Regions from separate parts of the Pseudomonas sp. gcc21 genome, predicted to be linked through region 3. Evidence: riboswitches for the same ligand, from Rfam matches in the RefSeq annotation. Region 3 holds a riboswitch; each other region holds the start of a gene.
What was found. Region 3 has a riboswitch for cobalamin ahead of HG264_RS15430 (TonB-dependent receptor domain-containing protein). Riboswitches for the same ligand answer to the same signal wherever they lie in the genome.
Positions count from the first base shown of each region.

Region 1: linked by a shared signal. The riboswitch ahead of btuB (TonB-dependent vitamin B12 receptor) and the one ahead of HG264_RS15430 (TonB-dependent receptor domain-containing protein) in region 3 are both predicted to bind cobalamin.
Region 2: linked by a shared signal. The riboswitch ahead of HG264_RS18270 (ribonucleoside-diphosphate reductase subunit alpha) and the one ahead of HG264_RS15430 (TonB-dependent receptor domain-containing protein) in region 3 are both predicted to bind cobalamin.

Region 1 covers NZ_CP051625.1:2,508,665-2,512,812, reverse strand. Annotated here, with positions in the region: gene HG264_RS11525 (ureidoglycolate lyase) at 1-108, shown strand, start outside; gene HG264_RS11520 (hypothetical protein) at 129-1,250, opposite strand; cobalamin riboswitch at 1,442-1,674, shown strand; gene btuB (TonB-dependent vitamin B12 receptor) at 1,791-3,605, shown strand; gene HG264_RS11510 (hypothetical protein) at 3,617-4,148, shown strand, end outside.
Region 2 covers NZ_CP051625.1:3,942,833-3,946,980, forward strand. Annotated here, with positions in the region: gene HG264_RS18270 (ribonucleoside-diphosphate reductase subunit alpha) at 1-1,820, opposite strand, end outside; cobalamin riboswitch at 2,017-2,204, opposite strand; gene HG264_RS18275 (LysR family transcriptional regulator) at 2,278-3,177, opposite strand; gene metE (5-methyltetrahydropteroyltriglutamate--homocysteine S-methyltransferase) at 3,283-4,148, shown strand, end outside.
Region 3 covers NZ_CP051625.1:3,328,571-3,332,718, forward strand. Annotated here, with positions in the region: gene HG264_RS15430 (TonB-dependent receptor domain-containing protein) at 1-1,655, opposite strand, end outside; cobalamin riboswitch at 1,804-2,027, opposite strand; gene dxs (1-deoxy-D-xylulose-5-phosphate synthase) at 2,058-3,965, opposite strand; gene HG264_RS15440 (polyprenyl synthetase family protein) at 4,061-4,148, opposite strand, start outside.

The sequences.
Region 1 (4,148 bases), 820 kb from region 3:
ATCCAATCCGTGCTCGAGACTGAAGGCGAGTTTCTGGTCGTGGATCGTGGCGGCGCAGGGCACAACTGCGACGAGCACCCGCTTGAGGTACGGGTGAGCCTGGCGTAAACGGGCTGACTATTTGATCTTCACCGTGACTGGTTAGGCAGGGTTCTCGTCACCCAGTCCGCGAAATAAGGATCCTCCACCTCATAACGGCCTTGCCCTACGGGTGCAATTACCGTGTTGCGCATGAGCCGGTTGACTGCGTTCTGGATAGGATGAATGTTGATCTTATCCAGGCCCAGCCGTTCAGCGATGAAGGCTCGCGCGTCCTGGCTATAGATTCCCTGCGGATTGCGAGAGAGCACCCATCGTACGACGGCCTGATCGACGGGCTTCATCTCTGTCCAGGTGTCGGAATAGGTTTCGTCCTGACTGTTTTCCTGGATGTATGCGCTGGTCGCGGCGCGAATATCAGTACCTCCTCCCAGAATGAGCTGGTCCAGTACCTGGCGATAGTCAAAAGGCACCTTCTTGATCATCTTGAACGCGGCCTGGCACGCATTGATATCCAGCGTGCGTCCGGTAGCCATATTGAAAGCCGTCGCCATATGCTCAAGGTACCCACGGCCGAATTCAGGCAGTTCAATCTGTTGTGCGCTACTGAATAAAGGCGCATTTCTCCTCTTGAACAGCTTTTGCAGCCCGCTGCGACTAGATCCGGTGTAGATCACCCTGACCTGCTGCCTGTTGGTATCGATCATCCCTCTGAGCGCGAACACCAGGGGCTCGAATGCCGAGTTGGTAGCCAAGTGCTGTACCTCATCCAATGCCAACAGGACGCGGCGACCGTCATTCATCAATGCATCGAACATTTCCTGAACCGCTTCCAGCTTTTGACGCCTATCGGCCTCTGCTAACTCGAGACGTAAGCCCCCGACTGGCGTATCAATCCCGCCCCCGCGCAGCCTGGAGAGCACTTGCTTGGCCTTGGTTGTGAATCTGAACTGTCTCGAGGCCTTTTGCAGACCGAGGATCATGCTGTCGACAGGGTCGGCCATTCGGTCCCAGAAGTTCACGTATACGGTCAAATAGTCTTGCTGCTCTGCAGCCATGGGCAAGAGATCTTCCAGCAGGAACTCTGTTTTTCCCATTCGGCGAGGGGCAAACAAAGTCAGCGCAGTGGTGGCCCCAATATCGAACCGGTCCAGAACCTGTTCGGCCAAGTCAGTGCGAGCGTAATGCCACTTGATAGTCGTGGTAGCCATACTTAGTATCGTTTAGTAAAGGTGGTTACTAACTTAGTACGTTGGTCTACTAAGTGCAACTAAAGGCGCTTGCTTACGGTTGAGAATCCTTCGTTTTTGTTATCAGGGACGGGTGTCCCGTACTGTCATGCCCATTGAAGCGCACTGATTTGCCATCCAGCTCGCCCTTTACTTCCTCACGCAAAACTCCTAACCTTCCGGCTGCTTCAGGTTCCTGCCAGTAATTGGCGGGTGAAACTGGGAAGCCGGTGCGTCTGTTCCAGACAATTCCGGCACTGCCCCCGCAACGGTAAATGAGTGCCGGCCACTTCGGTGTGCCAGGCGGATGATCCAGCAAGACCACTGTGCTTCGCATGGGAAGGTCGGGTCATCGGAGTCAATCCACTCATGAGTCCGGAGACCGGCCTGTCGCATGTCACAGTAGTGCGGCGGGCACTGCGGGTGGAGCGATTTCATCTGTGTCGAAACCGTTTGCCCCTGTCCGTCGCGGCTGCTTTTAACCAGCCATGCCGTACGGGTGAGTACGGTGACGGAGCACCGATGAAATTTGCACGCACAACCCTGGCGCTGGCCCTGACGGCCGTTGCCTGCCTGTCCCATGCAGAATCCCTTTCCCTGAACCATCAGGTCGTTACCGCCACGCGGACCGGCCAGTCCCTTGGCGCCAGTCTGGGTGCGGTTACCCGCATTGATCGCGCCGATATCGAACGTCTTCAGCCCACCGATCTGCCGGATCTGCTGCGCCGTACGCCTTCGGTAAGCATCGTCAACAATGGCGGCCCGGGCAAAGCCGGCAGCATTGGTATCCGCGGTAGCGGTTCGGGACATGTGTTGGTGCTGATCGATGGCGCGCGTATTGGTTCAGTGACCAGCGGCGATGCGGCGCTGCAGAATCTGCCCGTAGAGCAGATCGAACGCATCGAGATCGTGCGTGGCCCGCGCTCCAGTCTGTATGGCTCCGAAGCCATTGGCGGGGTGATCCAGATCTTCACTCGCCGGGGCAAGGGTGGGGAAGCCAAGCCCTGGATGTCGCTGACTGCGGGCAGCCGGAATCACCATGCCGGTAGCGCTGGCGTATCCGGTGGAGTGGGTGATGGCTGGTACAGTCTGGGTGTTACCAGTCTGTCGACCCGAGGTATTAATGCGCGGCCGAGTCATGGCGAGCCGGATCATGACGGGTATCGCGAGCTGTCTGGTAATGTCCGCGCGGGTTACCGTTTCGATAATGGTCTGGAGCTCGAAGGCCATGTGCTGGAGTCCCATTCCAGCAACGACTACGACTCTGGCTTCAAGGCTAATTCCGACGCGGTACTGACCACCCATGGCGTCAATGCCCGTTTTGCGCCGCTAACGCCATGGCGCGTGTCGCTGCAGGCTGCACGCAGCGAAGACAAGAGCGACAACTTTAACGGCAGCACTTTTTTCAGTCGCTTTGATACCCGCCGCGACACACTCGGCTGGCAGAACGATATCGATCTGGCGCCCGGTCATCTGCTTACGGTGGGCTATGACTATCTGGCCGATGAGGTCAGCAGCACCACCGAATACAGCGAGTCCCGGCGCAGTAACCACGGCTATTACGCCCAATATCTTGGCCAGCGCGGTGTGCACGAATGGCAGGCGAGCCTGCGCTACGATGACAACGAGCAGCACGGCGAGCACACCACCGGCAATCTCGGCTATGGCCTGACCCTGTCTGACAACCTGCGATGGGTGGCCAGCTACGGTACCGCGTTCAAGGCGCCCACTTTCAACCAGCTGTACTACCCCGGCTTCGGCAATCCGGACATCAGCGAAGAGACCTCCCGCAACCTGGAGACGGGCCTGCGTGGTCAACACGACTGGGGTCAGTGGTCGGTCAATCTGTTCCGCAACGAAGTGGAAGATCTGATCGCCAGCGTGAACCTGGGTGGCGGCATCTATCTGGCGGAGAACGTCGACAAAGCCGTGATCAAGGGCATTGAGTTCGAGATGGACAGCCAGTGGCTTAACTGGGACTGGCGCACCAACCTGACTTTGCAGGATCCCGCGAACCGGTCCTCCCGTCCTGGGCAGGGCGATCTGCTGGCACGCCGCGCCGAGCAGCTGTTCAATCTGGATATCGATCGCCGCTTTGGGCGTATCGGTGTCGGCGCCAGCCTGCATGCCGAAGGCCGCCGCTGGGATAACGCATCCAACACTACCGACCTGCACGGCTATAACACCGTCGACCTACGTGCCACCTACTGGTTCAGCCACGCCTGGCGGCTGCAGGCGCGGGTCAGCAATCTGTTCGACACCCAATACGAAACCGCCGCCAGCTATCAGCAGCCAGGCCGGGCCGGTTATTTGACTGTGCGCTACCAACCACTCTAAAGGAGAAAACTATGTTGGCACTATCCAAACGCAGCCAGATGGCTGTAGGCGTTGTACTCGTACTCTTGATGGCAATCAGTCGCGGCAGTCACTTCAGTGCAGTGAATCTGCCCAGTGCGTCCTGGGCGGTGTTCTTCCTGGCGGGGGTGCTGTTGCGTCCGCGCTGGGCATTCCCGTTGTTGTTTTTGCAGGCGTTGGTTATGGATCTGATGTCGACCGGTTGGGCCAGTGATAGCCATTGCATGACGCGGGCCTACTGGATGCTGGTGCCGGCCTATGGCGCGCTCTGGTTTGGCGGTCGGTTGTATGCCCACTGGCACCGTGAGCATGTCTCCAGTCTGCTGATTCTGGTGCCCACGGTGGCGATCAGTGCATTGGTGTGTCAGCTGTTTTCCAGCGGTGGCTTCTATTGGCTGTCGGGTCGGCATAGCGCGCAGACCATGACCGGCATGTTCGAACGCATAGCCACCTACTATCCACAATACCTGAGCACCCTGGCGCTCTATGTAGGTTTGGCTGCGCTGGTGTACGTAGCGTTGCGCC
Region 2 (4,148 bases), 610 kb from region 3:
ACCGCCGTAGTGACAGTCCGCTCCAGCCGTTGGACATCCAGCTCGCCGTGCTGCACATGGGCCGCCAGGTTGACGGAGCCGAGGTTGCACACAGCGATTTCATCGTCGCTGGTGTTAAGGGTGATTTCGGTGCACAGGTTGGAACTGTGTACTACGCCGCGATGTTGTTGTGGTGAGCGTAGGTTGCAAGGATCCTTGAAGGTAATCCAGGGATGGCCTGTTTCGAACAGCACTGTGAGCATCTTGCGCCAGAGCTGCTTGGCGGAAATCTTCTTGTGGAGACGGATTTGCCCTTGTTCAGCCAGTTTTTCGTAGTGCGTGTAACGCTCTCGAAAGGCATTGCCGTATAAGTCGTGCAGGTCGGGCACATCGCTGGGGGAGAACAGGGTCCACTCCCGGTCTTCACGCACGCGCTCGATCAGCAGATCCGGCACCCAGTTGGCAGTGTTCATATCATGGGTGCGGCGGCGTTCGTCACCGGTGTTCTTGCGCAGCTCGAGGAATTCCTCGATATCCAGGTGCCAGCTTTCAAGATAGGCGCAGACCGCTCCCTTGCGCTTGCCGCCCTGGTTCACCGCCACGGCAGTGTCGTTGACCACTTTCAGGAAGGGCACGACGCCCTGGCTCTGGCCGTTGGTGCCCTTGATGTGAGAGCCCAGCGCCCGGACCGGAGTCCAATCGTTGCCCAGGCCACCGGCCCACTTCGAGAGCAGGGCGTTGTCCTTGATCGCGCCATATATGCCGTCCAGGTCATCTCGCACAGTGGTCAGGTAGCAGGACGACAACTGAGAATGCCGAGTGCCGCTATTGAACAGCGTGGGTGTGCTGGCCATGTAGTCAAAACTAGAAAGCAGGTCGTAGAACTCGACTGCACGGGCGTTGGGGTCATCCTCCCGCAGGGCGAGGCCCATGGCGACGCGCATGAAGAACACCTGGGGTAGCTCCAGGCGAACCTGGTCCCAGTGCAGAAAGTAGCGATCGTACAGCGTCTGTAGTCCGAGGAAGCCAAACTGCTGGTCTCGCTCCGGTTGCAAGGCATTGCCCAGGCGGTCCAGATCGAAGGCCGCAAGGGCTTCGTCCAGCAACTCGTAACCGATGCCCTCGTGGATAAAGGTATCGAAGGCCTGGGGATAGAACGCTGCCAGGGAGAGGTTGACGGGCAGGTTGAGCGCTCCGGCGACTTCCAGGCGAATCTGCTCCAGCAGTAACCGTGCAGTGACCGCGCTGTAGTCTGGCTCCTGCTCAATGCGGCCGCGGGCGGTCATGATCAGAGCCGATAGCACGCCCGTCTCCTCAATGCCGTCGTAGAGGTTACGTAACGCGTCCTCCACCAGGGACTCGCCGTCGATGCCTTCCAGGCCCTGGGCAGCTTGCTCGACCTGATGCTTCATCAATCCAAGGTCCAGGGGCACGACTTCACCGTCAGCCTTTTTTACGGTTAGGTGAGGGTGCGCCTCTACTGGAGCATCCTGCGCGCGCTGGCGGGCGTGTTCTTCCCGATAAAGCACGTAAGCACGGGCCACTTTCCGTTCGCCGCGTCGCATCAGCGCGAGTTCTACCTGGTCCTGGATGTCCTCGATATGCACTTTGCCGCCGGCTTCCAGGCGCCGGCTTATGGCTTGCATGACCTGAGAAGACACTTCCTGCACGGCACGATTGATATGCGTGGAACCTGCTGCCCGGTCGCCTTCCACTGCGAGAAAGGCTTTGGTCACGGCCACATTGATCTTGGAAAGATTGAACGCCACCAGCGTACCGTTGCGTTTGACGACCTGAAGTCTGGCTGTTGTCGCCGGGGTTTCTGCTAGAGCTGTGGACATGAGTGTCTCCTGTTACAACGCGTTAGGGCTGCTGACTTCGCGTTGCAGAGGAGAAACCCTGGCCGGAGGACGTATGCAAGAAAATACCGCGGCGATCAGATCTCCTGCTCGATCCCAGGGGAAGGGCAGGGCGATGCACCGACGATACAAACCATTCGTGGCCAAAGAGTTCTCTGCTTACCTTATGGACGCGAAGGCGCAGTACTTTGTCCAGGGCAGGTCTTCGGACTCAGGGGCGTGAACCGGTCAGGCTCGGCCTCGCGGGCGACTTCCCGGCGTTAGCCAGTGTCGTGTTGCCCGCTCGTTCCCCAATACCGCTGCGCGTCAGTTCCGGATTCTCACCGGATTCCCTACTACCAAGGGATCTCGTTAATATCTCTATATATGGTAGTGCGCCAAGGACATAGGCACTATATACAGCCAAGCTTTCGTCGGCAACCATAAAATACCGTGACTTTCAGGCGTCTCCCGCGCGGGCGCTTAGCGAGGCTATTTCGATAAAGGCACGGGTGTGCTGGTCATGCAGATCGTGTGTTCTGATCCCCAGATTGATGTGCTTGTGAATACCCTGCACCCCGAGCCGCACCGGGGCAATGCGCAGCGTCTCGGTGTATTCCTCCACCAGCCACAATGGCAGCGTCGCGACCCCACGGCCGGCGGCTACCATCTGCAGCATCATCTCGGTGGCTTCCAGCACCTTATGCTTTTTGGGCAGGCAGTTGGCGGGCAGCAGAAACTGCTGAAAAATGTCCAGACGATCAATTGCCACCGGGTATGTATAGAGGGTCTGGGTTGCCACCTGGTCGGGGGTAACCCAGTCCAGTCCGGCGAGCGGGCTGTCACGGCCGACGACCAACACCTGTTCATAGGGAAACACTGGCACGAAGTGAATGCCTTGCCGGCGGATAGGGTCCGGGGTTACCAGCAGGTCGATATCGTGGTTGAACAGTGCCGCCATACCACCAAACTGGAATTTCTGGGTCACGTCCACATCCACACCCGGCCAGCGGGCCAGGAACGGATCCACCACCTTGAGTAGCCATTGATAGCAAGGGTGGCACTCCATGCCGATATTGAGTGCGCCCCGATCCCCCCGGGCGAACTGCAACAGGCGCTCATCTACCCGCTCCAGTTGGGGCAGCAGCCGGTTGGCCTCGCGCAATAGATAATCGCCAGCTTGGGTCAACTTCAGACCACGACCTTCCTTCAGCCAGAGGGGGGTGCCCAGTAACTGCTCCAGCCGGGTGATCTTATGACTAAGGGCAGATTGGGTCAGGTGCAGTGCGCGGGCGGCGGCGGTAAGCGAGCCCTGACGTTCTATTTCCCGCAATATTTTGAGGTGGCTTCGTTCGATCATGATTAATTATGAATCTGTGTCATGGACTGGTGATATTTAACCATTTTTCGTCATGAGATACCGCCGCTATGCTCATCCCCGTTACCGTTTAACAGGAGCATCACTGTGGCAAAGGCACATAACCTCGGGTTTCCCCGCCTCGGCACCCGCCGGGAATTGAAGTTCGCGCTTGAAGACTATTGGAGGCAGAACACTACCGCGGATGATTTGCTGACGTCGGCCGCCGCGCTGCGGGCGCAGAACTGGGAGATCCAGGCAGACCTGGATCTGGTACCGGTAGGCGACTTTTCACTGTACGACCATGTGCTGGACATGAGCTTTACCCTCGGCCACCTTCCGGAGCGCGTAAGGCAGCTAAAGGGCACCGAGCTGGATCATTATTTCCGCGTTGCACGGGGCCGTTCCCCCGCAGATTGCGGTTGTTCCGGCGTCGCGGCCGGCGAGATGACCAAGTGGTTCGATACCAACTATCACTATATTGTCCCCGAAGTTTGCGGCGATACCGCTTTCCTGCTCAACAGCCAACGGCTGGTGGACCAGATTGCCGAGGCCCGCAGCGCCGGTGTCACACCCAAGCCGGTGATCATCGGCCCGGTCACCTACCTGTGGCTGTGCAAGGCCCGGAGCGGCTATGACCGATTGCAACTCCTGCAGAACCTCCTTCCCGTGTATGGGCAGCTGCTGGAGCAACTGGCTGATTCAGGCGTGGACTGGGTGCAGGTGGATGAACCCATCCTGGTCACTGAGCTGGACGCCGACTGGAAGCTGGCCTTCGAAACCGCCTACCACCATCTGAAAGGTAGCCGCGCGAAATTGCTGCTGACCACCTATTTTGGTGTGCTGGGCGAAAATCTACAGCAAGCCTGCAATCTGCCGGTCGCCGGTCTGCATGTGGATGCCGTTCGCGGCCGGCAGGAGGTTAACGCGCTGGTCGATTGGCTGCCGTCTCATAAAGTGTTGTCCCTGGGAGT
Region 3 (4,148 bases):
CCGTAGCCGGACAGCGTTTCGCTATTGGCCGCGTTGGCGTAGCGCTGGCTGAACAGTTGCCAGGTTGCTCCAAAACCAAAATCGTTAAACTGGCGATCCATATCGAGACTCAAGCTGCGTTTAGCGCGCAGTTGCAGAGTGCCGCCGGTGTCGCGGTCACGCGGGTCAATGATGCTCAGCGCGGCACGGCTTGACCAGCCGAAGAGCTCACGCTCGGCGGATAATTCAAGGCCATTGATACGCGCTTGATCGATGTTTTCCACTTGGTTGGTAACCGTATCCCAGACAATCAAATCCCTTACGTCATTGCGATAGAGCGACGCCTCCAAGTGGCTTCCCGCTAGCTCGCCGCGCCACTGCAGTTCCCAGGTTTTTGAGCGCTCCGGGTCTAGCCCCGGGTTCGGTCCCCATGTCGGAGGACCGTACAAGTCCCGGAAAGTAGGAGCACGGAAGCCGGTTGCGTAACTGACGATCCACTGTTGGTTTTTCCCGCTCGGTATTGATAAGGCCGCATTCCATGTTTCTTCGGTGCCAAAATGCTGGTTGTCATCATGGCGAATGCCTACTTCGGTATTGAAGTGCTGCGTGGTCCAGCTGTGTTGAAGAAAGCCCGCCAGGTTCTCACGCCGAGTTTGGGTAAAAGAGTGGCTGGAGGATAGACGGTCGCGTTGCCAGTCACCGCCGAGTGTCAGGCGCTGCGCTGATGTGAGCTTCAGATGGTTGAGCCAGCTGGCGGAATGTCGGACGGTTTCGATGAACGCGTCGTTCCAGGATTGTCCTGATCCAACCACCTTATTGCGGTCTTCGCTACGGCCGAGCTCCAGGTGGCTTTGCCACATACTGGTTAGCTGCCCCTGTAAATAGCCACTATAACTGCGCACCCGGAACTGATCCTCCGGCGTACCGGGAGCGAGCTCATAAGCGTCATCGAATTCGTTTTTACCTTGTTGGTGGCTGGTGCTAAACCCGGCAGTCCAATAGTCGTTGAAATCGTGGTCCAGGCGCAAAAGCATGGCCTTGGTGCGCTGACCATCGCGGTCGCTGTCATAGCCAGCGTTGTCGGAGGTAAGGTCGTGCCCGAGCCTCTCGTCGAGGCTGGCGCCAAGTACGTAGCGGGTATCGTCGTTACCGCCGCTCAAATTGACGCTACGTTGATAAGTATTGTTGGTTCCTACAGCGAAGCGTACGCTGCGTTGGAAGCCTGGCTCGCCCTGGCGGGTAAAAATCTGAATCACCCCGCCAATCGCATCTGCGCCATATACTGAGGAGCGCGGCCCACGGATGACTTCGACTCGCTCGATATTGTCGATACTCAGATAATCCAGCCGCGCAATGCCGCCTGCGGCAGAGGCGATGCGTTGGCCGTCGACCAGTACTAGGGTCTGGGCCGTGTTACTGCCGCGAAGGAAGTAAGCTGGAATGCCCCCATTACTGTTCTGCTGCACTCCGGGCACTCGGCTCAGCAGTTCCGGAACGCTGCGCGCTTGTAATCGTTCTATATCGCTGCGAGTGAATACGTCGTGGGCCGCAAGGGCGGTGCTGCTCGGTTGTTCAAAACGCGAGGCAGTGATGACCGTATCCGGCAGGTCGAGGCTGTTGGCTGCTGCAACGGCAGACGCCAGCATGGCGGGAAAAAACAGGGCGAACTTGTTCATGTTGATCCTCAAAAGCATCTTTTGAGGAGGGCGAGGAGCCAGTGGAGTTGCCTGTGACGGAGGGCAGCATGCACCGACCGGGTGACGCCCTCCGCGACACCTCAGCTACGAACCTATTCAGTGCCGCCCAGAAGGGCATGGCGCATCGAGCGGGTTCTTCGCACAGGGCCGGTCTCCGGGCTCAGGATCGGGATTCGTTTTTACAGAATCCCGGGATATGTCGCCTTCCCATGTAGAACACAGTGGCGAGTGACATACCCGGCAGACAGGGTCTGCGATCCTTTACCGTTGCGGGGGCAGCGTCGGGGTTGCACCGACTTCCCGTTTCACCTGGCAGTTAAACTGCCAGGTACCCAGTGCGACTGGAAGCGGAGAGGACTCTAGGCGCTTTGCCAGTAGAGGTCAAGCGTGGTGGATGGCGGGAGGGAGCGACAGCCTGTCGCGAATCGAACGCTCGATGCCGGCTGCGTCCAGACCGCATTCAGCAAGCATCTCCGAGGGTTTGGCATGCTCGACGTACACATCCGGCAAACCCAGATTGAGTACCGGTTGATCAATGCCCTGGGCCATGAGCCATTCATTGACGGCACTACCGGCACCGCCCATGACGGCATTTTCTTCGAGCGTGACCACCAGCTCGTGCTGTTCGACCAATTGGCTGATCAGTTCGGTATCCAGCGGCTTCACAAAACGCATGTTGGCGACTGTTGCGTTGAGCGCTTCGGCAGCAATCAGCGCATTGGCATGCAGGGTGCCGAAACAGAGGATGGCCACTCGCTGGCCCTGGCGGGTAACGACGCCCTTGCCGATCGGAAGGGGTTGAAGCATGGAATCTATGGCTACGCCTGTGCCGGTACCGCGCGGGTAGCGTACGGCGGCCGGGCCGTCGTGCAGAAAGCCCGTCGTCAGCATCTGCCGGGTTTCGTTCTCATCGGCTGGCGCCATGATCATCATGTTCGGCAGGCAGCGCAGGAATGACAGATCGAAGCTGCCGGCATGGGTCGGCCCGTCTTCGCCCACCAGACCGGCACGGTCTATGGCAAACAGCACATCGAGATTCTGCACGGCGACATCGTGAACGACCTGATCATAAGCCCGTTGCAGGAAGGTAGAGTAGATGGCGACCACCGGCTTGACGCCGTCACAGGCCATGCCTGCTGCCAGGGTCACAGCATGCTGTTCAGCAATGGCTACATCGAAATATCTGTCGGGGAAGCGCTCGCTGAAAGCGACCAGATCCGAGCCTTCCTTCATGGCCGGAGTGATGCCGACCAGGCGTTTATCAAGCGCAGCCATATCACATAACCACTGACCGAAGACCGCCGAGTACTTCAGTTTCGCCGGGCCGCTTGCGGGGCTGGTGGAGCGCGAGGGCTCCAGCTTGGTAATGGCGTGATAGCCGATGGGATCCGCTTCGGCGGGCGAGAATCCCTTGCCCTTCTGAGTGACCACATGCAGCAGCTGCGGGCCGGGCAACCCACGCATATTGCGCAGGGTGCTGATCAGCAGGGGCAGGTCGTGACCATCGATGGGGCCGATATAGTTCCAACCCAGCTCCTCGAACAGAGTGCCCGGTACCAGCATGCCCTTGGCGTGCTCTTCGGTACGACGGGCCAGCTCCCATGCCTTCGGAATCTTGGACAGCACTTTGCGGCTGCCTGCTCGCATGTGCGAATAGGTGCGGCTGGAAAGAATTTTTGCCAGATAATTGGACAACCCGCCAACATTCCGCGAAATCGACATGTCATTGTCGTTCAGCACCACCAGCATGTCAGCGTCGACATCGGACGCATGGTTCAACGCTTCAAAGGCCATGCCGGCAGTCATCGCGCCGTCACCGATTACTGCGACCGAGCGTCGATCCAGCCCTTGCAGGCGAGATGCGATAGCCATGCCCAGAGCGGCACTGATGGATGTGCTGGAATGCCCGACACCAAAAGTGTCATAGGGGCTTTCAGCGCGCCGGGGAAAAGCTGCGAGACCATCCTTCTGTCTCAGAGTGTGCATCAGTTCGCGGCGACCGGTCAGGATCTTGTGCGGATAGGCTTGATGGCCGACATCCCATACCAGCCGGTCGTCAGGGGTCTGATAAACGTAATGCAGTGCGAGGGTCAGCTCGATGACGCCCAGGCCTGCACCAAAATGCCCGCCGGTCTGGCCAACGGTCCACAATAAATAGGCGCGCAGCTCGTCGGCCAGCTGCGGAAGGGATTCTTCATCCATGCCGCGCAGAACGTCGGTGTCGCTGATGCGATCCAGCAGCGGAGTGCTGGGACGCTCAAGAGGTATCTCGTGGAAAGTGCTAGGCATCAAACAGGGCTCTTGTGGCCACGCCCGGTGGCAAGAAAATAAACGAGCAGTTTACCCGATGCAGGTCAATAGCCCAACCTTGGCTTATCGTCGGCTCAGAATTGACGTTTGACTATGTAATTCGCCACCTGTCGGAGCCGGTCGGCGTCGGCATTGAAAGACTGCAACGCGGCGATTGCCTGA